Regions from separate parts of the Salinicoccus jeotgali genome, predicted to be linked through region 2. Evidence: riboswitches for the same ligand, from Rfam matches in the RefSeq annotation. Region 2 holds a riboswitch; each other region holds the start of a gene.
What was found. A riboswitch is a leader RNA that binds a small molecule or an ion and turns the genes downstream of it on or off. The one in region 2 is predicted to bind S-adenosylmethionine.

Region 1 (8,366 bases), 1.1 Mb from region 2:
AGAAGGTGCCCCTCGACGCTTTGAAATATCTCTCTCTCATATGGCTACTGATTTAGAATATTTTCCGCATGACAAATGGCTTAATGCTGAAAAACATGTCTTTAAAAATTATAAGGAAGAAATTTCACAAATAAGCCATCCCCAGGGACCATATGAAATCAGGGAGACAATTTCCAGACTTATCTCAGTAAATAGGGGGGTAAAATGCAAACCGGAACAAATCGTCATTGGTTCAGGTACTCAGTCACTCATCAAACAAATACTGACAATGGATAATACCACAAAAACAGTAGGAATGGAGAACCCGGGTTACCGAAGAATGTATGATTTATTCAAAGCTTTAAACTTGAAAGTTAACCCAATAGAGTTGGATGATTCCGGTATTAATATAAATAAAATAAAAGAATCAGATTCCAATATTCTATTCATCACGCCTTCACATCAATTCCCCACAGGAAAGATCATGTCTATATCCCGCAGAATTGAATTATTGAACTGGGCTTCTGAATCAAATGAAAGATACATTATAGAAGATGATTACGATAGTGAATTCAAATATGGGACAGATCATATACCTGCTCTTCAGAGTTTGGACAGACACGACAAAGTAATTTATGCCGGAACATTTTCAAAAACACTTTTTTCGGGACTGAGAATAAGTTATATAGTGCTCCCTCCTGACTTACTGAGAAAATATAGAGAAATGTACTCGAATTGGATTCAAGGCAGTAGTATATTCAATCTGTATACTCTAAACCATTTTATAAATAACGGCGACTATTCTAAATATGTAAAAAAGATGAATTTACATTACGAGAAGGTGAGGGAGAAACTAATTACAACATTAAAGGAAGAGTTCGGAAACAGTATAGTAATTCATGATATACCAGCCGGCTTACACTTTTACGCAGAATTTAAAACAGATAAGACTTATGAGGAGATAGAAAGACAGGCTACCTGTAAAAATATAGAACTTTATACTTTGAGAAGATTCAGTATTAAAGGGATTGAAGAAGGTCAGGATAAGAGAGCATTGATAATAGGGTTTGCGAAACTGAGATTAGGAACAGTAGAAGAGGCTGTTAAGAAATTAAAAAAGGTTGTATTTAAAGTGTCAAAATGGAAATAATCATCTCGCATAATTTCATTGGACAAAGTACTGAACGATCATTTGGGATGTCCTCTAACATGAGTATGTGTGCATTATGCACTATTTATTAAGAATAATCATATAAAAAATCCAATTCGGAATTTATAGAAACACTGAACCGTTTGGGCTCATCTCAGATTCGCACCCATCAATTCAAAGATGCCGTCATCTATATGAATACAAAAAATGCAGGTATCAATTCAGCAAGAATATGAAGGGGTATGAGAAGCGGTATGAGTGTCGGGGGAGGTTTAGTTATATGGGAGAAATAATGAACTAGAGGTTTTAAGAAAAAATTATAATGTGAAGAAACAAATGTAAAACTGACATAATAAATAAAAACTACATGATTATTAATCCAAAATCACCTTTTTAGTGACTTTCAAACCGTTATATATGATTATTGCATTTTTACTAAAAATGATTATGAAGCTAATATAGTGTCAGGAAGAGGTGATGCTATGTTTTTTATAATTATTCTTGGAGGTATCTGCGCATCATTTATATATGCTGTAACTGCATCCGATAACATTTCGATTTTATATCGTAGAAGTAGATGTGATTTATGTTTTCAGAGCTTAAAGCCTTATGAGCTAATTCCGGTAATGAGTTTTATTTTGCTTAAGGGAAAATGTTCCTATTGTAAAGGGAAAATCGATAACAGTTTTATAGTCTGTGAAATTTTAGTAATACTTCTTTATTTACTGCCCATTTATTTTAATCTTTCTCTCAAAGACCTCACATTATATTATTTGATGATTACAATTTTGTTGCCGCTTTCAATCTATGATAGAAAAAATTTAAAAATACCAAATCACATGAATCTTATATTTTTAGTTGCTGGACTATTTTTAACAGATCTTTATTATTTAGAACCATTTCAGGACATTTGTATAATTTTAATTTTGCATCTATTCTTTTATTTATTTTCAGAATCAATAGGATATGGCGATATAAAATTGTTTACAGTAATCACTTTGATTACCCCTGTCAACTTCTTTATTTATAGCTTACTTCTTACCTATTTGATTGGAGGGTTATTTGTAATAATACTGCATTTCTATAAAACAAAGTTACCCGTTAAGATCCCTCTGGTTCCATTTATTACTACGGCTATTATACTTTCATTTTTGTTATATGATGATTTGAATTCTATATATTTTGGAGGCTTCCTATAAGAATGTTAATTAAAGAGATGCACTTTTCGGATAAACCAAGAGAACGACTGATGATTTATGGACCTGACAAGCTTACCAACCAAGAATTGCTTGGGATAATCATCAATACCGGCCACAAAGAGGAGTCTAGTATTGGAATTGCAAACAAAATCATAAAGGATATGAAATCTGTTCGTGAACTGCGTGAACTTACCTATCAGGAGTTAATCAGCATTAAAGGTATTGGGGAAGCAAAAGCAATAACAATATTAGCAGTTATTGAACTAGCAATAAGAATGCATACACATTCATTAGAGGAAGATCTTTACATAAAAAGCCCAGATGATGTTAGTAAACTGCTTATGGAAAAAATGAGGTATTATCAACAAGAGCACTTTGTAGTTTTGTATTTATCAACCAAAAATATGATTATTCACCAAGAAACTATGTTTAAAGGGTCTTTGAACACTTCGATAGTACATCCTAGGGAGGTATATAAAGAAGCAATAAAGAGGAGCGCTGCCGCGATAATATGTGTACATAATCATCCTAGTGGTGACCCTTCGCCTTCGAGAGAAGATATCGAGGTTACAAAACGTTTGTATGAGTGTGGGGAAATGATCGGCGTCGACTTTTTAGACCATATAATCATTGGGTCTGGAAAATATATTAGCTTGAAAGAGATGAATGTCATTAAATAGGTAGAAGGGGATGGAAAAATGGGTTTGGATATGTATTTATATCTTGAAGATAATGAAACAAAAGAATTTATAGAATATAGTTATTATAGGAAATTTAACGCTCTTCAAGGCTATTTTGTAGATAATTTTTCCTTAGACAACTGTGGGAAAGTAAAAATTGAATTAAAAGTTGCTAGTAAGTTATATGTTTTACTAAATGAGATTAGATACAATCCCGAAAAAGCTGAGGTTTTGCTCCCTATTCATAAGGGGCCATTTTTCGGTTCATACGAATATGACAAGATTTATCATAACCACATTAATCAAGCTGCATCTGATTTTATCACGCTAAATTTATAGATTATAATCGATTCACTCTTTACTACACATCAAATTGGTAATTTTAACTAAGGATCGAATAGTATGATGGGGAGTTAAGTTTTACATAATAAGGATGTTATTCAGATGATGCTACGCAATATTTCTTAAATAATGGTAGTTCCATAATCCTTTGATAGATTCTATATGTTATTTAGAATCTAGATATCATATTTGTGAGTAAAACAGGGTGATGACATCACCCTGTTTAGAAGTCTTCTTGGTTTGAGATTATCAATATCATGATTTCTATAAATTTTTAAATTATAATTCAAGTATTATTAATATATTGACAATTCTAATAATCTCGAGTAAAGTGATATTCACTCAATTAAATACATTTATCCAGAGAAGTGGAGGGATTGGGCCCTTTGAAGCTTCAGCAACAGGCTATTATGGTACTGTGCTAAATCCTACAAGCGGATGCTTGGCAGATAGATATCTTTAAGCCATTTGCATTTAGCAGATGGCTTTTTGTTTTTAATATAAAAAGGATGTGGTGGCGTGGCTATTGAAATTACCGATGTCTCTAAAGAATATTTCGTTAAAGGAAAAAGGATAGAAGCTCTGAAAAAGACGACGCTCTCCATTCGTGAGGGTGAGATCTTCGGTCTGATTGGCTTTAGTGGCGCAGGGAAAAGTACTCTGTTGCGCCTGATCAATTTGTTGGAACAGCCGACTACCGGCAACATCAATGTTAATGGTACGGATTTGGGCAAGTTGGCAGAGCGAGACTTGCGTGCAAAACGGCAGAAGATCGGGATGATCTTCCAGCAGTTCAATCTGATTGAAACTAAAACTGTATACCAGAACATAGAATTTGTGTTGAAGGCGAGCAGTTATGATAAGAAGAAAGTGCCGTCGCGCATTGAAGAGTTATTGTCGCTTGTGGGCTTGAGCGACAAGATGGACAGCTACCCCAAAAATTTGAGTGGGGGACAGAAGCAGCGTGTCGGCATTGCGCGGGCGCTGGCCAATGAGCCTGAAGTGCTTTTATGTGACGAAGCGACGAGCGCACTCGATCCTGATACGACAAAAACAATTTTGAAACTGCTTAAGAAGATCAATAAGGAGTTCGGGATCACCATTGTATTGATCACCCATGAGATGGAGGTCATAAAAGAGGTTGCTGACCGAGTAGGTGTGATGACGGCAGGGGAAATCGTGGAGATGGATGATGTCTACGCAGTCTTCAGCCACCCGGAGCATAAGGTGACGAAGGGGTTTGTTCAGGATATATACGATTTCACCATCCCGCCGCATATTGAACTGAATAGTGAATCTGAAGTGATCACCATCAAATTCTTGAATGAACATGCAGAAGCGAATTATGTCAATCAGCTCTACCGCCACTTTGATTGCGATATAAGCATCTTGAACGGGCGCATCGAATACATCCAGGATATGCCCCTTGGATTTCTGATGCTCCACATTAAAGGCAGACAGGAAGAAATCGCCAGACTGAAGCAATTCATCGACGACTCAAAAGGAATAGAGAGGGCTGAGATATATGGAAAGATTGATTGAAATTACACCGCTGTTATACCGGGCATTGCTCGAAACGACCCTGATGGTCTCGATATCCATATTCTTTGCGGTGCTGCTTGGACTCCCGCTCGGTATATTGCTGTATGTGACTGCGAATCCGTTGCTCTATAGGATAAAACCACTGAACCAGTTTTTAGGGGCGTTGACGAACGTGATCCGGTCGTTCCCTTTCATCATATTGATTGTAGCGATCATGCCGATTGCGACTTGGCTGACAAACAGCTCCCACGGGCCGGTATTTGCGAGCGTGGCCCTTTCCTTGGCGGCCATCCCGCTATTTGCCAGACTGGTGGAGACAAGCTTCAATGGAGTGGATAAAGGCGTGATTGAAGCAAGCATTGCCGGAGGCGCATCACTCTGGCTGATCATTACGGATGTGTTGGTCCCGGAAGCGAAGCGGGGCATCACCCAGGCGATTACGCTGACGATCATCACCATTGTCGCCTTCAGTGCCACAGCAGGGGTCGTCGGCGGGGGTGGAATCGGAGATCTTGCGATACGATACGGATATTACCGCTATGACACCGTGACGATGATTGCGACTGTCGTCATTCTGATTATAATTGTCCAACTCATCCAGATAATCGGGGACTATTTGAGCCAAAGAGAGGAGAGGAACTGATATGCGTGGGATATTGATATTCCTTGCTTCAACACTTGCAGTCATTATAGGAAGCAGCGCACTGCTCTACGAAGGGGAGGGGGAAGTGATCACCATCGGCGCTTCCACCGGCCCCTACAGTGATATGGTGAACTTTGCATTGAAACCGGCCTTGGAAGAACAGGGCTACACGGTGGAGATTGTTGAGTACACCGACTACATCCAACCGAATAATGCTTTAAATAATGGAGATCTGGATGCGAATCTTTATCAGAACAAATCGTTCATGGCTGACTTCAATAAGGAGAACGGTACGGATTTCCATAATCTCATCCAAGTGCCGACTGCACCTATGGGACTCTATTCCAGCGAGTATGATTCATTGGATGAAATAGAAAACGGCAGTGAAGTGGCGTTGCCTCTGGATCCCGTCAATTCTTCAAGGGGATTCCAGACGCTTATGGATGCTGGTCTGATTGAAGTTGCAGAAGACGCAAATCTACTTGCGATAGAAGAGAAGGATATATTAAAGAACAATAAAAATCTGGAATTCGTCTACCAGGATTCAGGGCAGCTGCCTAGAAGTGTCGATCAGATCGGATTATCGCTCGTGCCGGGGAACTTTGCGCTAGCAAGCGGAATGGATCTGGCCGATGCGCTCCAGCTTGAAGATATGAATGAGAATTACAGGAATCAGATTGTCGTAAATGCTTCAGATAAAGACAGCAAAATGGCAGAGGACCTCATCAATGCAGTTGAGTCGGAACACTTTAAACAGACGATAGACGAGCAGTTCAAAGGATTCGATAAACCAGAAGGAGAATGAAGATGAACAAACTACTCTCAAGTATTCCCGACAGCTATTTTAAGACGGCTATGGCTGGAGAGGTACCATCCGGTCCCCTCCCACTGATCAACCTCGCAGTCGGCATACCGGATGCCGAGACACCAGAACCCATTCTGAAGCGAGCGGCAGAAGCCCTTTACCAACCAGAAAATCAACGGTACGGACAATTCAGGGGGAAACAGTCATTTAAGGATGCGATCATCGATTTCTACAAGCATGAGTACGATGTGGAGTTGGATGAGGACAATATCGCACTGCTGTACGGCACCAAGAGTGCCCTAGTGCAGTTTCCGATGATGTTCATCGAGCCGGGGGAAGGGGTCTATCTGCCTAATCCAGGCTATCCAGATTATGCAGCCGGTGTTGAATTGGCGAAAGGGGTGATCTATGATCTACCGCTTCTTGCAGAAAACGAATATTTGCCGGATTACGATGCGTTAGATGACCAAGAGAAGGCCAATGCGCGGCTGTTATATTTGAATTATCCGTCGAATCCGCTCGGTGCAGTTGCGGACCGAGCATTTTTCGATCGTACGATAGCGCAGTTTAAAGGAACAGGCACCTGCGTAGTACACGATTTTGCCTATGCACCATTTTCATTTGATGGGAAACATCCCAGTATACTCCAGAGTGAAGGCAGCCTCGACTGTGCCATTGAAATTTATTCTCTGTCGAAAGGATTCAACATGTCTGGATTCCGTTCAGGTTTCGCTGTAGGAAACAAAGAAATGATTAGGGCAATCAACACTTATCAGGACCATACACAAACGGGTATGTGGGGTGTGGTGCAGGAGGCATCTATTGCGGCACTCCAACATGCTGAAGATATTCTGCCCGTACAGAAGGATACCTTCTCCACAAGGAGCCGTCTGGTTACAGGAGCGTTATTGGATATGGGTATTCCAATCAATCCGATTAAAGGGGGGATATTCGGCTGGATCCATGTGCCGGAAGGGTTTGACGGTGAGACGTTTAAGGCTTACCTGCTCCATGAATGCTCCATCCTTGTCACTCCAGGAATTCCATTCGGCTCGCGCGGAAAATACTACATCCGCATATCCCTAGCTGTAGATGACGCCGAGCTGCGGGAAGTGATTGAGCGCTTCAGAGCGATTCAAAATTTATGGAAAAATGACATTTTACATTAAATAATCTACATTATCCCCTTGAAAGCGAACAATTAAACATGTAACATAATAATTGTAATGAAAATGACATAACAGGCTATTGATGATGCTGTCATCTAAAAAGCCTTTGATAGAACATGTATACTTACTGTTCTAGATATCATATATATTATTATCTTATCTGTTATGGAGAGGCCCTAGGGCCTCTCCTTTTTATTTACATATCCTTTATCAGCAATGCTCTATTGTGGTATTCTTTTAACAGATATCATCAATCAATGGAGGCGCTCGATCGTGAACAGGCTTTTCAACCGTAATCGTATGCTGATCATACTTTTTGGCATCATTGTATTAATACTTTTAATAGGTTTCTCAATGACGGATAGGAATTCCGTCACTAAAGCGGAGCAGTTCACCGGCGATCTGACAGCAGGTTCGCAAGTCGTCATAGACGCGCCGGTCGGATTCATAGGCAACATCATCAATAAGATCTCCGCCAGTTTCAATGCTGTTGAAGAAAACGAGGAATTACATGCACAGCTTGAGATGCTGCCGCAGATGCAGGCAGACCTGGAAGGCCTTGAAGCGGAGAATGAGGAGTTGAGGGAAACTCTGGAGGTCAGTTCCAGACGCTCCTACGAAAGTGTGGATGCCCGTGTGATATCGAGGTCACCTGACCAGTGGATGGATAACTTTACCATCGATAAAGGGGAATCCGACGGCATAAAGGAAGGCATGGCGGTGATGACCACAAAAGGCTTGGTGGGGACTGTGGTCAGAGCCAACGGTAGCTCAAGCTATGTAGAGATGCTGACGACATCATCAGCCGGCAATAACCTCTCAGTTCAAGTGACCCATGAAGACGATACGGCATATGG
Region 2 (8,366 bases):
AAATAACGGTTGAGCATCTCCATCTGGGACTCATCGAACATGGAGGTGAAGACATAGACGAAACCGGTCACGCCCATTGCGGTGGCGATGCCGATGAGGATGAATATATTGCTTTTGAAAGTTCCACCGATGAATGACAGGAAAAATATGATCAGGACGGTCGCTAATCCACCGAGAAAACTCATCAGAGGCAGCGCGAACAGGGATTGGCTCATCGAGCCGCTGACGAACAAGATGTACAGTACGACCCCGAATCCGCTTCCTGCATTGATACCGATGATTCCGGGGTCGGCCAATCCATTTTTCGAAATGACCTGCAGTATGAGCCCGCTCAGTGCCAACGCAGCGCCGCAGACTAGAGTAATGATGATCCTCGGCAGCCGGAAATCGAACAGCACCAGTTTGATGTCTTCCTCCGCACGTCCACCTACAAGCTTGAGCAGGTCATCCACGCTCAGACTGTATGTACCGGTCAGTAGATGGAGCACCACAATAGCCATGAGCATCAAGATGATCAGGATGAAATTTGTCCGGTTACGCATACTGGTCACCCCGCTTCCTGATGATATAGATGAAGAACGGCAAACCGATCATGGCGATGATTGCATTGACGGGTGCTTCATTGAATATGCGCGCGAGCATATCCGATATCGCGAACACCATGGCACCCGTCATGCCTGTATAGACGATGGTGAAGCGGTGTAGGTTGCCAAATGTCATCTTGACGATATGCGGCACCAGCAGTCCAAGGAAGACGACGTTGCCCACCATCGCCACGGCCATGCTTGCCAGCATGATTGCAAGCGTCAGTGTAACGCGCCGGTAGAACGCCTGATTCTGCCCGAGCGATGTCGCCATTTCATCTCCAAATAGCAGGACATCCAGCTCTTTTGACAAGAATAGGAGCACTGCCGTCAACAGCAGTGCAGCCGGCAGGATGAGAATTATGTTGGATAGCGATTGACCTGCTGCCCCTCCGGCCGTGAAGAAGGCGATGTACTGCCCCAGGTTGAAGGTGATAACCAAGAAATCTGTTACAGCGTAAAGCAACAGACTGATTCCGGCCCCGGCAAGAATGAGATGCATTGGAGACTTTGAGCGGGTGACCGAGAGAATGACCGAGCCCACTAACATCGCCCCGATAAATCCAGCGCCCATCACCCCAATGAAGGGAAGTGTCGGCAACGCGAGCGCCGCAACGATGATCGCAAGGTTGGCCCCTGCATTGATGCCCAGTATGCTCGGCTCACTGAGATCGTTATGTGTCACAGACTGCAGTATAAGACCGGATATGCTTATCATGAAACCGGCGACCAGTGCCGCCAACACCCTCGGCATACGGATTTCATAGAGAATCTGATGGACCTGGTCGGTCATGTCCAGATTGAAGATGACCTGCGCCACGGTCCCTGGACTGTATGCATTCGTGCCATACATCATCGAGAGGATGAAGGACAAAATAATGCCCATCATAAAGATGGGCAACGGGTACCATCTACGATCCATCCTGGACACCTTTTACCGTCTCGCAGAACAGCTCATAATCTGTCATGATCGGCTTTCCAGTTGCAGGATCGATGGCAATCGTACCATTTATATTGAAGACTTCATTGAGGATATCATTGGTCAGGACATCACTTGGATGGCCGCTTCTGATGATTTTCCCTTCATCCATTATGACAAGATGGTCGGAATACTTGATGGCATGGTTGATGTCATGAAGCACCATGACGACCGTCTGTTTCGTCTCCTCGTTCAGCCTCTTGACGATGTTCAAAGTTTCCAGCTGGTGGTGGATATCGAGATATGTCGTCGGCTCATCAAGCAGCAGTACATCCGCCCCCTGTGCAAGCAGCAGACTTATCCAGACGCGCTGGGACTGTCCGCCTGAAAGTTCACTCATCATGCGCCCTTCAAATTCAATGGCGCCTGTTTCCTTCAATGCCCAGTCGATTATCTTATAATCGTCCGGCTTCAGACTTTGGAACCGTTTGAGGTGTGGATAACGGCTGAAGCTGACAAGATCGCGCACTTTGACATCGTACTGCAGTCTATTCTTCTGCGATAGGATGCTGACCTTTTTGGCGATGTCCTTGGATTTCATCTGACGGATATCCATATCATTGATGTAGACACCGCCTTCCTTTGCAGAAATGATCCTCGAAATCGTCTTCAGCATGGTCGATTTGCCACACCCGTTCGGCCCTATTATGGTCGTAACCTTCCCTTCCATCAGTTCCATATCGATATGGTTCAGGATGGTCCGGTTATTAAGCTCGATCGTTATATCCTTCAGTTCTACATGCGTCATGTACGACACCTGCCCATCATTTTTTCGTCAATTCTTCAACGATGATATCCAACTCGTGCTCAAGTGAGTAGGGATCGTTGTAATAGAATGTCGGAGAATCGAATTCGATCACCTGGTCATTTTGAACGGCGTCGAGATTATTCCACACTTCTGTTTCGCGGTATGCATTATCTGCGCCCGAATCCCCCGTTCCGACAAATATATAATCTCCTGCATATTTCTCCACTTCTTCAGCTGATATCTTTTTCCAGCCTGTCTCCACCACTTCTTCCTGGACCGCTTCAGGGACTTCCATGCCGAGCTCCTGGTAGATGATTTCTGTACCGCGTCCCCAGTTTGTACCATATACATAGATATCTTTGGCAAACTGTTCCATGACTGTGGCGGTGGCACCTTCAGGCACGGCTTCTTCAACTTTCTGTCGGGCTTCCTCCGTTTTAGAATCCCATTCTTCCATCCATTGCTCGGCCTTATCCTCGTTGCCTGTAATGTCAGCCAACTCCTTATGGATATCCAGATAGTTCCACTTGGCATAGTCGATCGGAATCGTCGGTGCCACGGATTTTAGTTTATCGAGGTTCTGATCTGAGTTGAAGGCGATGATCAGGTCGGGATTGAGGCTCATGACCTGCTCGACGTTCCCCTCCTCGACCAGTTCTATATCTTCAGTATAAGGTTTCAGCACTTCACTTTCCGTAACGCGCGAATGTACACCCACTACATTTGCATCCATCTGCATCAAGTTACCGAAATAACTTGTCGCCAAAACGACGATGCGCTGTGGATCTTCAGGTATTTCAATCTCTTCTCCCGCATCGGTCGTATAGGAAACCATCTCTTTACCCTCTGCGCCGGATTCTGAAGTTTCTTCTTTCGCGTCAGATGTTTCTCCATTAGAGGCTGACTCTGAGGAAGCATCGTCCCCGCTTCCGCATGCTGCCATCAGCATTACTATGAAAACCATGAGTAATCCAAGTCTTTTCTTCATATATATACCTGCCCATATCAAATTTTTAAGCATTGAAGATTGATAATCATTCTCAATGACTTTATAATAAATGACCAAGAAGCAAATTTCAACAATCAAGGGTGAAATATTATGAAAATTTCCGACACACTCATAATCGGAGGCGGGCCAGCTGGATTATATGCCAGCTTCTATGCAGGATTGCGCGGTATGAGCGTACAGCTCATTGACCATCACCCTGAACTCGGAGGGAAGCTCAACATCTATCCGGAAAAGATGGTGTGGGATATCGGAGGTGTGGCGCCTGCGCCTGCCGAACAGATCCGCCAACAGATGATAGATCAGGCAAAGACTTTTGATCCGGACATCCATGTGTCGACGACATGTGAAGCAATCCACCAACATGAGGATTATTTTGAGGTGGCTACAGACAAAGGACCGCTATTCAGCCGTACGCTCATCGTCGCTTCTGGCCGGGGCATCTTCTCGCCCGTCAAACTTACAGTTGAAGGCACGGAGTCCGGTGGATTCAGCAACCTCCACTATACAGTCAAACGCCTTGACCGCTTCAGGGGGCGTGACATCCTCATCTCTGGCGCCGGCAACACTGCCATAGATTGGGCAGAAGCACTGTGCAATATCGCATCATCCGTCACCCTGGTCTACCGGAGCGAGGAAATGAAGGGGCACGAGGCGATGATCGCCTCCCTCCATAAGAAAGAAAACCTCCATATGTGTCCACAATGCCAGATCGACGCCCTCATCCCTGATGAGACAACAGAGGAAATCGACGCTGTCCGCCTGTCCAATGGCCTCACGATTGATGTCGACGATGTCCTGGTCAGCCATGGATATGAATCGAACTGCACATTCCTCGATGCACTGGGTGGAGAAATTCCATTAAACGACCACCAGATGATATTGACTGATGACATCGTCGATACACCTGTAGCGGGATTATTTGCATGTGGCGACCAGATCACCTACGACGATAAAGTACACCTCATTGCAGGATGCTTTACAGAGGCGGCACAAGCTGCGAATCATGCTAAGAAATTCCTTCAATCCGACGCACCAGCAGAAGGCATGGTCTCTTCCCATAACGATATATTCAAAGAAAAGAACAGACAGCTCATCAAAAACAGACGATAAAGGCCGCAGGCCCATCGTGAGGCATCAGCCGCACACTATTGACACTCCAACTAAAAGAAGGTAGAGTGGATTAAAATTAAATCGAGAAATTTCTTATCCAGAGAGGTGGAGGGACTGGCCCTTTGAAGCCTCGGCAACACCCAAGGGTCTGTGCCAATTCCAGAAGCGTCATGCTTGAAAGATAAGAAGAGATATCATCGCCCTCTTCTTCTATATGTAGAGGGCCTTTTTATTTTCTCAAACCATCAACCATATGGAGTGATAAATCATGATGAAAAATACCCGGGGCAATCCCCTCGCACTATTGCCGCTGCTCATTTTCGTACTGCTTTTCCTTGGAACCGGCATCGTGGCGCAAGACTTCTACGCCATGCCGATCACCGTCGCGGTGATCATCGCCATCATAGCGGCCATGCTGCTCAAACCAAAAGAACGCCTGAATGATAAGATTGCCGTGCTCACCCGAGGTGCCGGTCAGGAGAACATCATGCTGATGGTCATCATCTTCCTGCTTGCCGGCGCTTTTTCACAAGTTGCAGAGAATATGGGGGCCGTCGACTCGACTGTCAACCTCGGGCTGGCCTTCCTGCCAAGTAGCCTTCTGCTCGTCGGCCTGTTCGTGATCTCCTGCTTCATCTCCATCTCAATGGGTACGTCAACCGGTACGGTTGCCGCTCTGGTCCCGATCGCCGTTGGCATTGCGGGACAGACCGATCTCGCCTTGGCATTGACTGTAGCGACGGTTATAGGCGGGGCGATGTTTGGGGATAATCTGTCCATCATCTCCGACACGACCATCGTCTCGACCCAATCCCAGGAAGTGAAGATGGTCGACAAATTCAAAACGAACTTCCTGATCGTCCTGCCCGGGGCCATAATTACGATGATCATACTATGGTTCATTTCATCCGGCCAATCTGCAGCCGCTGGAAGTGATGGAGACTACAGTCTACTGAAGGTGTTGCCGTATCTTCTCGTCCTTATCATCGCGCTGATAGGCGTCAATGTACTGCTTGTCCTTTTGAGCGGTATAGTGTTTGCCGGAATAGTCGGCCTTGCCGACGGAGCCTATACAGTGACTTCCCTGATAGCTGCCGCCGGCGAGGGTATCGGCAACATGCAGGAGATTGCCGTCATCACGATATTGATCGGTGGCCTTATCGCACTTATCCAGCACTACGGTGGAATCGACTATCTGCTCCACTTCATTACAAAAAGGATCCATACCAGGCGCGGAGCTGAGTTCGGTATTGCCACCCTGGTCAGCGTCACCGACCTGAGTACGGCCAATAATACGATCTCAATCATCATCACAGGGCCCCTCGCCCGCGACATTGCTGATGAGTATGGTGTCGACCGCAGGAAATCCGCCAGCATCCTGGACATCTTCGCCTCAGCATTTCAGGGCGTCATCCCCTATGGTGCCCAGATGCTTGCGGCGGCCGGACTGGCCAGCATTTCCCCAATCGCCCTTATACCGTTCGCCATCTATCCAGCGATGCTGCTCATTTCAGGCATTATAGCCATCGCCATCGGCTTTCCGAAGAAATTGAATGCCTGAAGTAACTGAAGCACCCCCTCCATGCGTCATCAGCGCATGGAGGGGGTGCTTTATTTTAGTGTTTGCCCATGTTCAAGGCGACAAGGACCATCATTTTGACCCCATCGCTGAAACTGTCTTCATCGATGCCGAACTTGGGGTGGTGGTGGGGGTATTCCATATCCTTCTCGCGGTTGCCCGCTCCAATGAAGGCATATGTCCCTGGAATCTTCTGTGAGAAGGCCGAGAAATCTTCTCCGCCCATGGCCATCGGGTATTCAAAGATGGCATCACCGAATTCCGCCACTGCAATCTCCCTGACCCGGTCTGTCATATCATGGTTATTGATGACAGCAGAATACCCATAGTTGAAGGCAAAATTAAAAGTCGCATTGTACATGCTGCAAACTCCTTCGATGGCTTTTTCCATCCGCTCTTTAACCAGCTCCCGTGTATTTCCGTCTATAGTACGGACACTGCCCTCAAGCATCGCGCTATCAGGGATTATATTTTTTGCGGTACCTGCATTGAATTTCGTCGTAGAGATGACCACGGAATCCAGCGGTGAGGTAATCCGCGAAACGATGCTCTGGAACTGGGCGACAATCTGACTGCCTATCACCACAGGATCTATTGCGTTTTCAGGTTGGGAGGCATGCCCGCCGCTCCCCTGAATCTTAAGCTCGAACGTATCTGAATTGGACGTGACTGCACCATTGGTGACGCCAATTTTGCCGGTTGGAATCGGTGTGAACAGATGCTGGCCATAAATGAAATCGAGTTCGTCGAAAAGCCCAGTCGCCATCATTTCCCGTGCCCCTCCCGGCGGCACTTCCTCAGCATGTTGGAAAATCAGATAGATGGTGCCATGCAGCTGATCAACATTTTTGCTCAGCACCTTTGCTGCCCCGAGCAATATGGCGGCGTGGCCATCATGGCCGCACGCATGCATTGCCCCTTCATTTTCAGACACAAAATCGATGTCTTCACGCTCTTCCTGAATTTCAAGTGCATCGATATCCGCCCGCAATCCAATCTTTTTTCCGGGATGAACGCCCTTTATCACGCCGAGGACACTTGTTTCAGTCGGCCGTGATACTTCAATCCCCGCCATTCCAGAAAGGGCTTCTTCAATATATCCGCTCGTCCAGACTTCCTGAAACGATACTTCCGGGTGGCGATGCATCTCCCTTCTCCATTCTTTGACTGCTCCCATGACTGCTTCTATCTCTTGATTGACATTCATTTCATTTCCTCCTTGATAATTATTTTTCAGGCAAGTAGATCGGCCCATCAATGCCTAGAGGGATGCCGATCAAATACCATACGATCAGCAAGATCGTCCAAGCGAAGAATAATACAATCGAATATGGCAGCAATGCTGACAGCAAAGTACCAAGTCCTGCATCCTTATCGTACTTTTGCGCAAAAGCCAGCAGCAATGGCAGGTACGGCAGCATTGGAGTGATCGGGTTCGTAAATGAATCTCCGATCCGGTAGAGCATCTGGGTGAAGGCCGGATCGAAACCAAGCAGCATGAACATCGGGACGAAGACCGGAGCCAGAATTGCCCACTTTGCAGAAGCACTGCCGATGAGCAGGTTGATGAGACCAGCCAATAGGATAAAACCGATGATGAGCGGGATGCCGGAGGCGTTCGCCGCTTCCAGTAAATTCGCACCCTTTATCGCAATGATCGGCCCCAGATTACTCCAGCTGAAATAAGCGAGCATCTGGGCGGCGAAGAAGACTAGCACGATGTAGCTTCCCATCGTCCCCATCGCCGAGCCGAGCATGCCGCCGAAATCCCTGGTCGACCGGATGGTGCCCGCCTTCATTCCATAGACCAAGCCAGGCACAAAGAAGAAGATGGTCAGTATGAAAATGATCGAATCCATAAAAGGAGATTCCTGGATGATTGAGCCTGTCTCAGCATTACGGAAAATCCCATTTTCCGGCAACAGAAAAATCATGAATACAACGAAAGTCAGCAACGCAGAAATATTGGCCCACCGCAACGCTGTAATTTCTTTCTTTTCAAGGGGTTGATGATCAGCCGTCTCCATCCCTTCATATGTACCGAGGCGAGGCACCGTGATTTTCTTGGTTACGATATAGACGATGAACAGCAGGAAGAAAGTCGCAACTGCTGTAAAATAGTAGTTCATCAATATATTGCCTGTGTAATCCGGCGCAATCAGCTGGGCCGCAGGTTCTGTGAACGCAATCGCCAGCGCCTCCGTCATGCCTGGGATGAGGTTGGCGGCAAATGCCCCTAGAGAGGCGGCATAAGCCATGACCAGCCCGACAAAGGGGTGATAGCCAAGCTTCATGACCACCATCGCCGCGATGGGTGGTAGGATGATCGGCGCTGCATCACCGGCGACATTGCCGAG
Region 3 (8,366 bases), 590 kb from region 2:
TATCAATTCAGCGATTTCCTCTTTGTGTTCACCTATCAGCTTGGACCACTCTGTAAGTAGTGCACTGCGGTCATGAGGATTCTTTTTCTTGAACTTTTTGAATGTTTTATGCGCTTTTTCAATTTTCTTGTCAATATCTGCTTTATTCTCTTTTTTCACCCTGTCGATTTCCTGACCTGTTGCAGGGTTCAGTACAATGATTTCTTCAGACATAAATGATTGCCTCCCATTAAATAGAACGCCGATTGTAAAATTAAGCTAGACACCTAAAAAGGGTCACGCGTGATACACTCAAAATGAGTTTTCCGACCAAAGAAAATCATAGGAGTGATCACGCATGACCTACACCCATATTACCACGGACGAGCTAGTAATCATAGAAGCCTATTTCCATCAAGAGACCCCGACTTCACAGATTGCGAAACGGATTGGGCGTGCCCGTCAGACGGTCCATAATGTCATCGCATATCTCAAGGACGGGCACACTGCGCTGGAGTATTATCGGCGCTATAAGGAAAACAAAAGCCGGTGTGGTAGAAAACGGATTGTTCTACCGACCGATCAGCAGAAACATGTTGAAAAGCAGGTGGCGCAAGGCTGGACACCGGATGTGATTGTCGGTCGGCAGGAGATGCCAATTGACTGCTCGGGCCGTACACTGTATCGAATGTTCAAACGAAAAACCTTTGATGTAGCCACACTGCCGATGCAAGGCAAGCGAAAACCAAATGGCCATCAGGAACGCCGGGGCAGACAGGCCTTCAGGCGAAACATCTCTGAAAGAACAACTGACTACCCGGCGTTCAATGAAGAATTCGGCCATCTCGAGGGAGATACCATCGTCGGTGTCCGCCACAAGAGTGCCGTCATCACGCTGGTTGAACGCCTATCTAAGGTCATTATCACCTTGAAGCCTGAAGGCCGGACGGCACAGGCAATCGAGTCTGCCATCAATACGTGGTGTCAAGAGATGCCCAGAAACCTGTTCAAGTCCATCACTTTCGACTGTGGTAAGGAATTCTCCAACTGGCAATCGATGAGCAACCAGAACGATCTGTCCATCTACTTTGCCGACCCAGGGACACCGTCTCAACGGGGATTGAATGAACATTCCAATGGCCTGCTCAGAAAGGATGGACTGCCCAAAGACATGGATTTCAACACGGTCGATCAGATATTTGTCTCGTCTGTCGCTTCAAGAAGAAACCACATACCGAGAAAATCATTGAACTACCGGACACCATTGGAAGTCTTTTTGAGTTACATGGGTGAAAAGGAACTGTCTAGCTTATTTTGACAAACGAAAGAATAAAAGCCTTATAAGAAAATTATAAGGCTTTCAGTCCATCAAAACAAAAGTTTCGCTTATGGATTCAGTTGGAATATCGCTTCTGCAATTTCATCCAGGTCTTTAACCGTATACTGGAACCGGCCGTGGAAGACATATTTCATGAAGAAATTTTCAAGTTCCTCCTCGCCCACCAATACTTTTATGGAAGGGTCATTGGAGTAGTTCGCGATGGAATAGTTGCCGTTGTCTTCAGGGTTGAAGTAGATGATCGGCACAACGTCGTACTGGAGCTTGAAGATATTCTTGAGTTTTTCAGCAGAGATTTTAGTTTCTTCGATCGTTTCATTATAATGGTTGACTGCCACATTCTGCTCATTTCCCTTTTCGAATATCAACGTCTGTTCTTTTGCCTTGTCAATATCCAGAAGATCAAAGAAATGTTCTACATAAGGCAACTGTTCAAAATTCTCTTCATTGACACCATGCAGTATATGCCCACTCCAATATTTGGAGTCGATCAAATAGATGCCCGTCCGCGTAAGTACCAGATGATCGATTTTACGGGTGTTCGTGTAATTGCGTGAAGGCAGATACACATTGGAGAGTATGTACATATCCGTCTCCCTGATCTTTTCATCTGCCACAAGGCGGTCCTTCAGCTGTATGAGCGATAGATCAGTCAAGTACTCTCCCTTGTCTACAGTAAACTGGCGCAGGCTTGAAAGTTTATTGTTGAGCAATGTCGTTTCTTCATGATATTTTTCATTGACTGACGACAATTTCTCTTCATGTTCCTGGCGCTCGGCTGCATTATCAGCCTCATATTGTTCGACCAGTGCATCCTTCTCTTTATCATACTCCTCCCGGAGCGTATTCACTTTACCTCTATTCCTGAAATAATAGACCAGGAACGCAATTGCAACGATAAGAAGTAGAATTGCCACCACGATGAATATCGGATTGGTAAAAATATCTGTATTCATGGACTTTCCTCAATTCCTTTCCTGTTTGACTTTCCCGTCTTAATTAAGACTCCGTTCATTATACCGGAAATGCTATATCTTTACATAGAAAAAGTGAGCTTTTCAGGGAAAATAATGCACATGCATCTAAATATCCCGGATTAGCGTACTTATGTAATTTAGCCCCCTGTTTCATAGGGGGCTATCCATTTATTTCATCGTGACACTCTCAAGTTCTGTCTTTATGGCAGCGGCCTTATCAATCTTCTCCCATGGGAATTCAGCATCGTTACGGCCGAAATGGCCGTAGCTCGCCGTCGCTTTATATATCGGGCGCTTTAGGTCAAGCATATCTATGATGCCGTCAGGCGACAAGTTGAATTGCTTCCTTATAACCGCAACGATATCCGACTCACTATATTCAGAGGTTCCAAATGTATCTACTGAGATCGAGACCGGTTCGCTGACCCCTATCGCATAAGCCAGTTGAATTTCACATTTCGCGGCAACTTTCGCCGCCACGATGTTTTTTGCGATATAGCGCGCAGCATAGGCTGCAGAACGGTCGACTTTAGTCGGGTCTTTACCGCTGAAAGCCCCTCCACCATGGCGGGCATATCCTCCGTATGTGTCGACGATGATCTTGCGTCCAGTCAACCCTGCATCACCTTGAGGACCTCCGATGACGAAACGGCCCGTCGGGTTGATGATGTAACGTGTGTCTGCGTCAAGCAGTTCTTCAGGCACCACCTCACGGATGACATGGTTAATGAGATCTTCGCGGATCTTTTCCGTCTCCACTTCTTCATGGTGCTGTGAAGAAATGACGATGGTATCGATTCTCTTTACATTATTTTCCTCGTCGTACTCCACCGTCACCTGAGTCTTACCATCCGGTCGCAGATAATTGATGATCTCTTCTTTACGTACATCCGTCAACCGCTTGGCAAGCTGATGTGCCAAGGCGATCGGCAGCGGCATGAACTCCTCTGTCTCATCGCACGCAAAACCAAACATCAGACCTTGATCGCCTGCCCCTGTTGAAATGGTTGACGAATCGCGCGTTTCAAAAGCGTCATCAACACCTTGGGCGATATCTTCAGACTGTTCATCAATTCCCGTCAGTACTGACATCGTCTTATAGTCATAACCATATTTAGCACGGATATAGCCGATATCTTTGACTGTTTCCCTGACGATTTTAGGAATATCTACATAAGTATTTGTACTTATCTCTCCAACAATCAGTGCCATACCAGTATTGACCACCGTCTCGCAGGCCACCCTGGCATTTTTATCACCTTTCAGTATCTCATCAAGTATCGCATCGGAAATTTGGTCTGCAATCTTGTCGGGATGACCTTCAGTAACAGATTCCGAAGTGAAAAGTCTACGCTCTGCCATTAACTTTATCTCCTTTAAGTATATTAGCTATCTCCCACTGCAAAAAAATAGAGCCTTTTTCTCCATAAGACGAGAAAAGGCTCCGCTCTTCCCCTTATCGATCAGAATCACTTCTGCATCCTTTAGCACCTTTCTTCAGTAAAGAGGTTGCTGGGCTTCATCGGGTATGTTCCCTCCACCGGCTCTTGATAAGAGATAACTTAACCTATAATATACTAGATGAGAGGTTTCAAATCAAGCCATTCTTGTTTGATATTTATTATGTCACCTCAATTATGAATGTGTTATACTAATTCATGAAAAGCTTCATCTATGCATAATCTATAAAACGGGGGCATAAACAATGGTAAACCATTCCGAGTTAATTCAAAATCTCGTGTCGAAGGATGCGGCACACATTCAACTCCCCACTTCCCAACTTGTCGAAAAATCTTTGGAAAGAGGAGAGGGAAAACTGACCAATACGGGGGCTTTGCGTGCAGAAACCGGAAAGTATACCGGCAGAAGTCCTAAGGATCGCTTCATCGTCGAAGATGACACTTCCAGGGACAAGGTTGATTGGGGAGAAGTCAACCAGCCAATTTCCGAAGAAGTCTTCAACAACCTCTTTGCGAAAGTCGTCGACTATCTCGATAAGAAGGAAGAAGTCTTTATCTTCAACGGGCACGCAGGTGCTGACGAGGCAACCAGCCTTGATCTTAGAGTAATAAATGAATACAGCTGGCACAATATGTTTGCCCGCACCATGTTCATCAGACCGGAAACGAAAGAAGCGGCTCTTAACATCAATCCTGACTTCACCATCGTATCCGCCCCGACATTCAAGGCAGACCCTGAAGTCGATGGTACCAAATCGGAAACGTTCATCATCGTTTCCCTCGAAAAAGGCATAATCCTCATCGGCGGTACGGAGTATGCTGGTGAAATGAAGAAATCCATCTTCTCGGTCATGAATTATCTGCTTCCAGAACAAGGAGTCATGAGCATGCATTGCTCTGCCAACGTCGGTGAGAATAAGGATGTTGCACTGTTCTTTGGCCTTTCAGGCACCGGAAAGACGACATTGTCTGCAGATGCGCAACGGGAACTGATTGGTGACGATGAGCACGGATGGAATGAAAATGGTGTGTTCAATATCGAAGGTGGCTGCTATGCCAAAACGATCAATCTATCTGCTGAAAAGGAACCAGAAATCTACCAGGCAATCCGCTTCGGAACGGTTCTGGAAAACGTGGCAGTAGATGAAGAAGGCACTCCGGACTATGATGATAATTCATTGACTGAGAATACACGTGCAGCTTATCCGCTTGATTACATCGACAATGCACGCATCCCTTCAGTGGCAGGCCACCCGAATACGATTATATTCCTGACTGCTGATGCATTCGGCGTGTTGCCTCCCATCTCTAAGCTGACTAAGTCACAGGCCATGTATCATTTCCTAAGCGGCTTCACTTCCAAACTTGCAGGTACAGAGCGCGGCGTCACTTCTCCGCAGCCTGTCTTCTCTACATGCTTTGGTTCTCCATTCCTGCCGCTTCATGCGACAACTTACGCGAATATGTTGGGTGACCTCATCGATAAGCATAACGTCAATGTCTACCTCGTAAACACCGGTTGGTCCGGAGGAGAATACGGCGTCGGCAAGCGTATGGATCTCAAATATACGCGTTCCATGGTAAGGCGCGCCATCAGTGGAGAACTTGTCCTCAATGATTTCGAAGAAGATTCCGTTTTTGGTCTAAGTATACCGGTTTCTGTACCTGGTGTACCGAAGGAGATATTGAATCCGCGCAATACATGGGTATCCGAAGAAGCATATGATGAAAAAGCGAAGCAACTGAAGGAATCATTCATCGAGAACTTCAAAAAGTTCAGTAAAGATTCCGAACATATCGCACAAAAAGGTGGCTTCACAGTCTGATGAAGCTGCCTGCACCATAATAAAAGATCAGGTCGCATTGCGACCTGATCTTTTATTTGTCATCTGGAATGCTCAACTGAAAAAGCCATCAGTTCTACTGATTTCATATATGTAGTGGATGCACGGGTCATCAAGCAGGAAACTCCGCTTTTCTTCTGGCACTGCCTCTATCGAAGGGTAGACGACAGGGCCATAAGTTTCCATGTATTCACATTTGAAGAAAAGGTCATCGACGATGCCGAAGTAGACTCCTTTTTTGAATGGTTGGGTGCCATGTACAGTATATGCCCCCATATACTTGAGTTCGGCGAGGCTCGCGCCCGTCTCTTCAAACACTTCCCGTTGCAATGCTTCTCTGAGCGTCTCACCATCTTCCAACTTGCCACCCGGGAATTCAATGCCGCGGACCTTATGTTCTGTGAATAGATATTTTCCATCCATCTTGCAGATTCCCAGCACATGGTCTGCATCTTCTGCACTATTTGGGTCAAAAGTGACCTTGCGTTCATGATGATCTGTAAATTCCAGCATTGCATCCTCTCCAAATCGATTTTGAGTCTTAAATTTGATTAAATCCAGTGTACCTTATATTATGGAAGTTATAAATAAAAGAGCGGTGATAACAAATGAAATCAATCCTTCTATCCATGATTCGTTTTTACCAGAAGGCCATCTCCCCGATGTTTCCACCAAGCTGCAGATTCTATCCGACCTGTTCGAACTACAGCATCGATGCTGTACAGGAACATGGCGCTTTAAAAGGCGGGTATCTGGCTGTCAGACGCATACTCAAATGCCACCCGTTCCATGAAGGCGGTTTTGATCCTGTGCCGGTAAAAAATAAAAAAAGAAGCGACAGTTCGACATGACCTTGAGGGCCTGCGCATGATGCAGGTTTTCAGGGTCATGTCATTTTAATGACTGCCATTTTTACTTTGATCGTAAACTTGCTGGTTTTGTCCCCGTGAAACCTTGCCAGTCGAGGTCATTATAATATTTTCAACCACTTTTATTTCTTTCGGCAGCTTGTAGCGGGCTAACCTTGCCTCGAGATGCCCCATCAGATTACTTTCTTGTATCGTTTCACCTGCTGCTTCTACGAGCAGAACAGGCACTTCGCCCCATTCATCATCCTGACGCTTCACTACAGCGGAATTCGCAACTTTTACATATGCGTTTGCTGCGTCCTCTATTTCTTTCGGATAGATGTTCTCTCCGCCGCTGATGATCAGATCTTTACGCCGATCAAGGATATAGAGGTAGCCTTCTTCATCCAAATATCCCATATCACCTGTCCTAAAGAATTTTTCAGTGATTTCGATATCTGCATTCAGGTAATGTCCTATGACAGGGCCGCCCTTGACCAGTATTTCTCCATCGTTTGCATGGTCGATTGCCACTTCCACATTATCCAATGGCCGCCCTGCAGTGCCTTCCAGGATTTTCGGGTCGTCGGCTCCAATCGAGACGATCTGCGAACATGTTTCCGTCATGCCAAAAGAGTTGTAGACCGGCAGCCCTTTTGATAATGCCTCTTTCAGTACCTCTCTGGTCACGCCTGCTCCACCGAGCAATATGCCTTCAAGCCTATGGTCAGGAATAGAATGTGCCATCAGTCTCTTAAGCATTATCGGAACCATGCTCGTATGCGTTATGTCATATTCGACAACCTTCTGCCAGATGCGCGCTTCGTCAAACTTGTCGACCAATACCATCGGACATCCCGCGATGACGGACCGCATAAGAATCGAAAACCCCGATATATGATAGATCGGATTGACGTTCATCCAGACGCTCGCATGCCCATAGCCGAATCGTTGTTCACATCCCTTGGCAGAAGTGAAATGGTTCCTGTAACTTTGGGGTACGGCTTTCGCCCGGCCTGTGGTGCCCGAGGTGAACATGATGGATAATGTTGTTTCACCGGCTGGGGAACCGACCTTGTAATCGAGTGGCTCCAGTTCATATAAATCAGTGAGATCATATAGACGGTGCCCTTCCAATTCGAAAGGCTTTGTTGTTATGACCGTGTCCACATTAATATCTCCAAGCTGAACTGTAATTTCACGTGCTGTCAGACGAGTATTGATCAGGATGATTTCAATTCCCGCAATCATTGAAGCATGTACCAGAACGACTGCTTCCAGTGTATTACCGATATAGAGTCCCACTCGATTACGGTCGAGCCTTTTCAGGTGTCTGCTCAGTTTCAAAGCTTCTTTGTAGAGACTTTTGAAGCTTAAATGCTGACCTTCGTAGACTACTGCTGTTTTGTCGGGCTGCTCCTCTGCTTGTGCTTTCAGCCATTCATACATAAATGTCTCACCTCTCAAAAGAAAGCCCATCATATGATGGGCTTTACGATTTCTTATGGGAATCTCGGGAATTGTCCGAAATCAGGCTTTCTTTTTTCTTTGAATGCTTCGCGTCCTTCTTTTGCTTCATCAGTGGTGTAATAAAGGAGTGTCGCATCCCCAGCCATCTGCTGAATACCCGCCAAACCGTCTGTGTCAGCGTTCATTCCAGCTTTTAGCAGGCGTAGTGCTGTCGGGGAGTGCTCGAGCATTTCCTGACACCACTGGACTGTTTCGTCTTCTAGCTGTTCAAGCGGCACTACAGTATTGACGAGTCCCATATCGAGGGCTTCCTGGGCATCGTACTGACGGCACAAGTACCAGATTTCTCTCGCTTTCTTATGGCCGACGATGCGTGCAAGGTAACCGGAACCGTAACCTGCATCAAATGAACCGACTTTCGGGCCTGTCTGGCCAAAGCGTGCATTATC

Region 1: linked by a shared signal. The riboswitch ahead of ACZ43I_RS04750 (methionine ABC transporter ATP-binding protein) and the one ahead of ACZ43I_RS10695 (Na+/H+ antiporter NhaC family protein) in region 2 are both predicted to bind S-adenosylmethionine.
Region 3: linked by a shared signal. The riboswitch ahead of metK (methionine adenosyltransferase) and the one ahead of ACZ43I_RS10695 (Na+/H+ antiporter NhaC family protein) in region 2 are both predicted to bind S-adenosylmethionine.

The regions. Positions count from the first base shown of each region.
Region 1 is NZ_AP043830.1:944,541-952,906, forward strand. It holds gene gabR (MocR-like transcriptional regulator GabR) at 1-1,129, shown strand, start outside; gene ACZ43I_RS04735 (prepilin peptidase) at 1,612-2,328, shown strand; gene radC (RadC family protein) at 2,331-3,008, shown strand; gene ACZ43I_RS04745 (hypothetical protein) at 3,027-3,347, shown strand; SAM riboswitch class I at 3,704-3,806, shown strand; gene ACZ43I_RS04750 (methionine ABC transporter ATP-binding protein) at 3,870-4,892, shown strand; gene ACZ43I_RS04755 (methionine ABC transporter permease) at 4,876-5,535, shown strand; gene ACZ43I_RS04760 (MetQ/NlpA family ABC transporter substrate-binding protein) at 5,537-6,340, shown strand; gene ACZ43I_RS04765 (aminotransferase class I/II-fold pyridoxal phosphate-dependent enzyme) at 6,337-7,509, shown strand; gene mreC (rod shape-determining protein MreC) at 7,783-8,366, shown strand, end outside.
Region 2 is NZ_AP043830.1:2,067,759-2,076,124, forward strand. It holds gene ACZ43I_RS10670 (FecCD family ABC transporter permease) at 1-542, opposite strand, end outside; gene ACZ43I_RS10675 (FecCD family ABC transporter permease) at 535-1,506, opposite strand; gene ACZ43I_RS10680 (ABC transporter ATP-binding protein) at 1,496-2,311, opposite strand; gene ACZ43I_RS10685 (ABC transporter substrate-binding protein) at 2,328-3,299, opposite strand; gene ACZ43I_RS10690 (NAD(P)/FAD-dependent oxidoreductase) at 3,411-4,430, shown strand; SAM riboswitch class I at 4,521-4,618, shown strand; gene ACZ43I_RS10695 (Na+/H+ antiporter NhaC family protein) at 4,699-5,991, shown strand; gene ACZ43I_RS10700 (M20 metallopeptidase family protein) at 6,047-7,216, opposite strand; gene ACZ43I_RS10705 (AbgT family transporter) at 7,236-8,366, opposite strand, start outside.
Region 3 is NZ_AP043830.1:1,475,921-1,484,286, forward strand. It holds gene ACZ43I_RS07395 (NAD-dependent succinate-semialdehyde dehydrogenase) at 1-213, opposite strand, end outside; gene ACZ43I_RS07400 (IS30 family transposase) at 338-1,297, shown strand; gene ACZ43I_RS07405 (nuclease-related domain-containing protein) at 1,366-2,274, opposite strand; gene metK (methionine adenosyltransferase) at 2,464-3,657, opposite strand; SAM riboswitch class I at 3,749-3,852, opposite strand; gene pckA (phosphoenolpyruvate carboxykinase (ATP)) at 4,001-5,581, shown strand; gene ACZ43I_RS07420 (NUDIX domain-containing protein) at 5,654-6,112, opposite strand; gene yidD (membrane protein insertion efficiency factor YidD) at 6,208-6,450, shown strand; gene menE (o-succinylbenzoate--CoA ligase) at 6,496-7,896, opposite strand; gene menB (1,4-dihydroxy-2-naphthoyl-CoA synthase) at 7,950-8,366, opposite strand, start outside.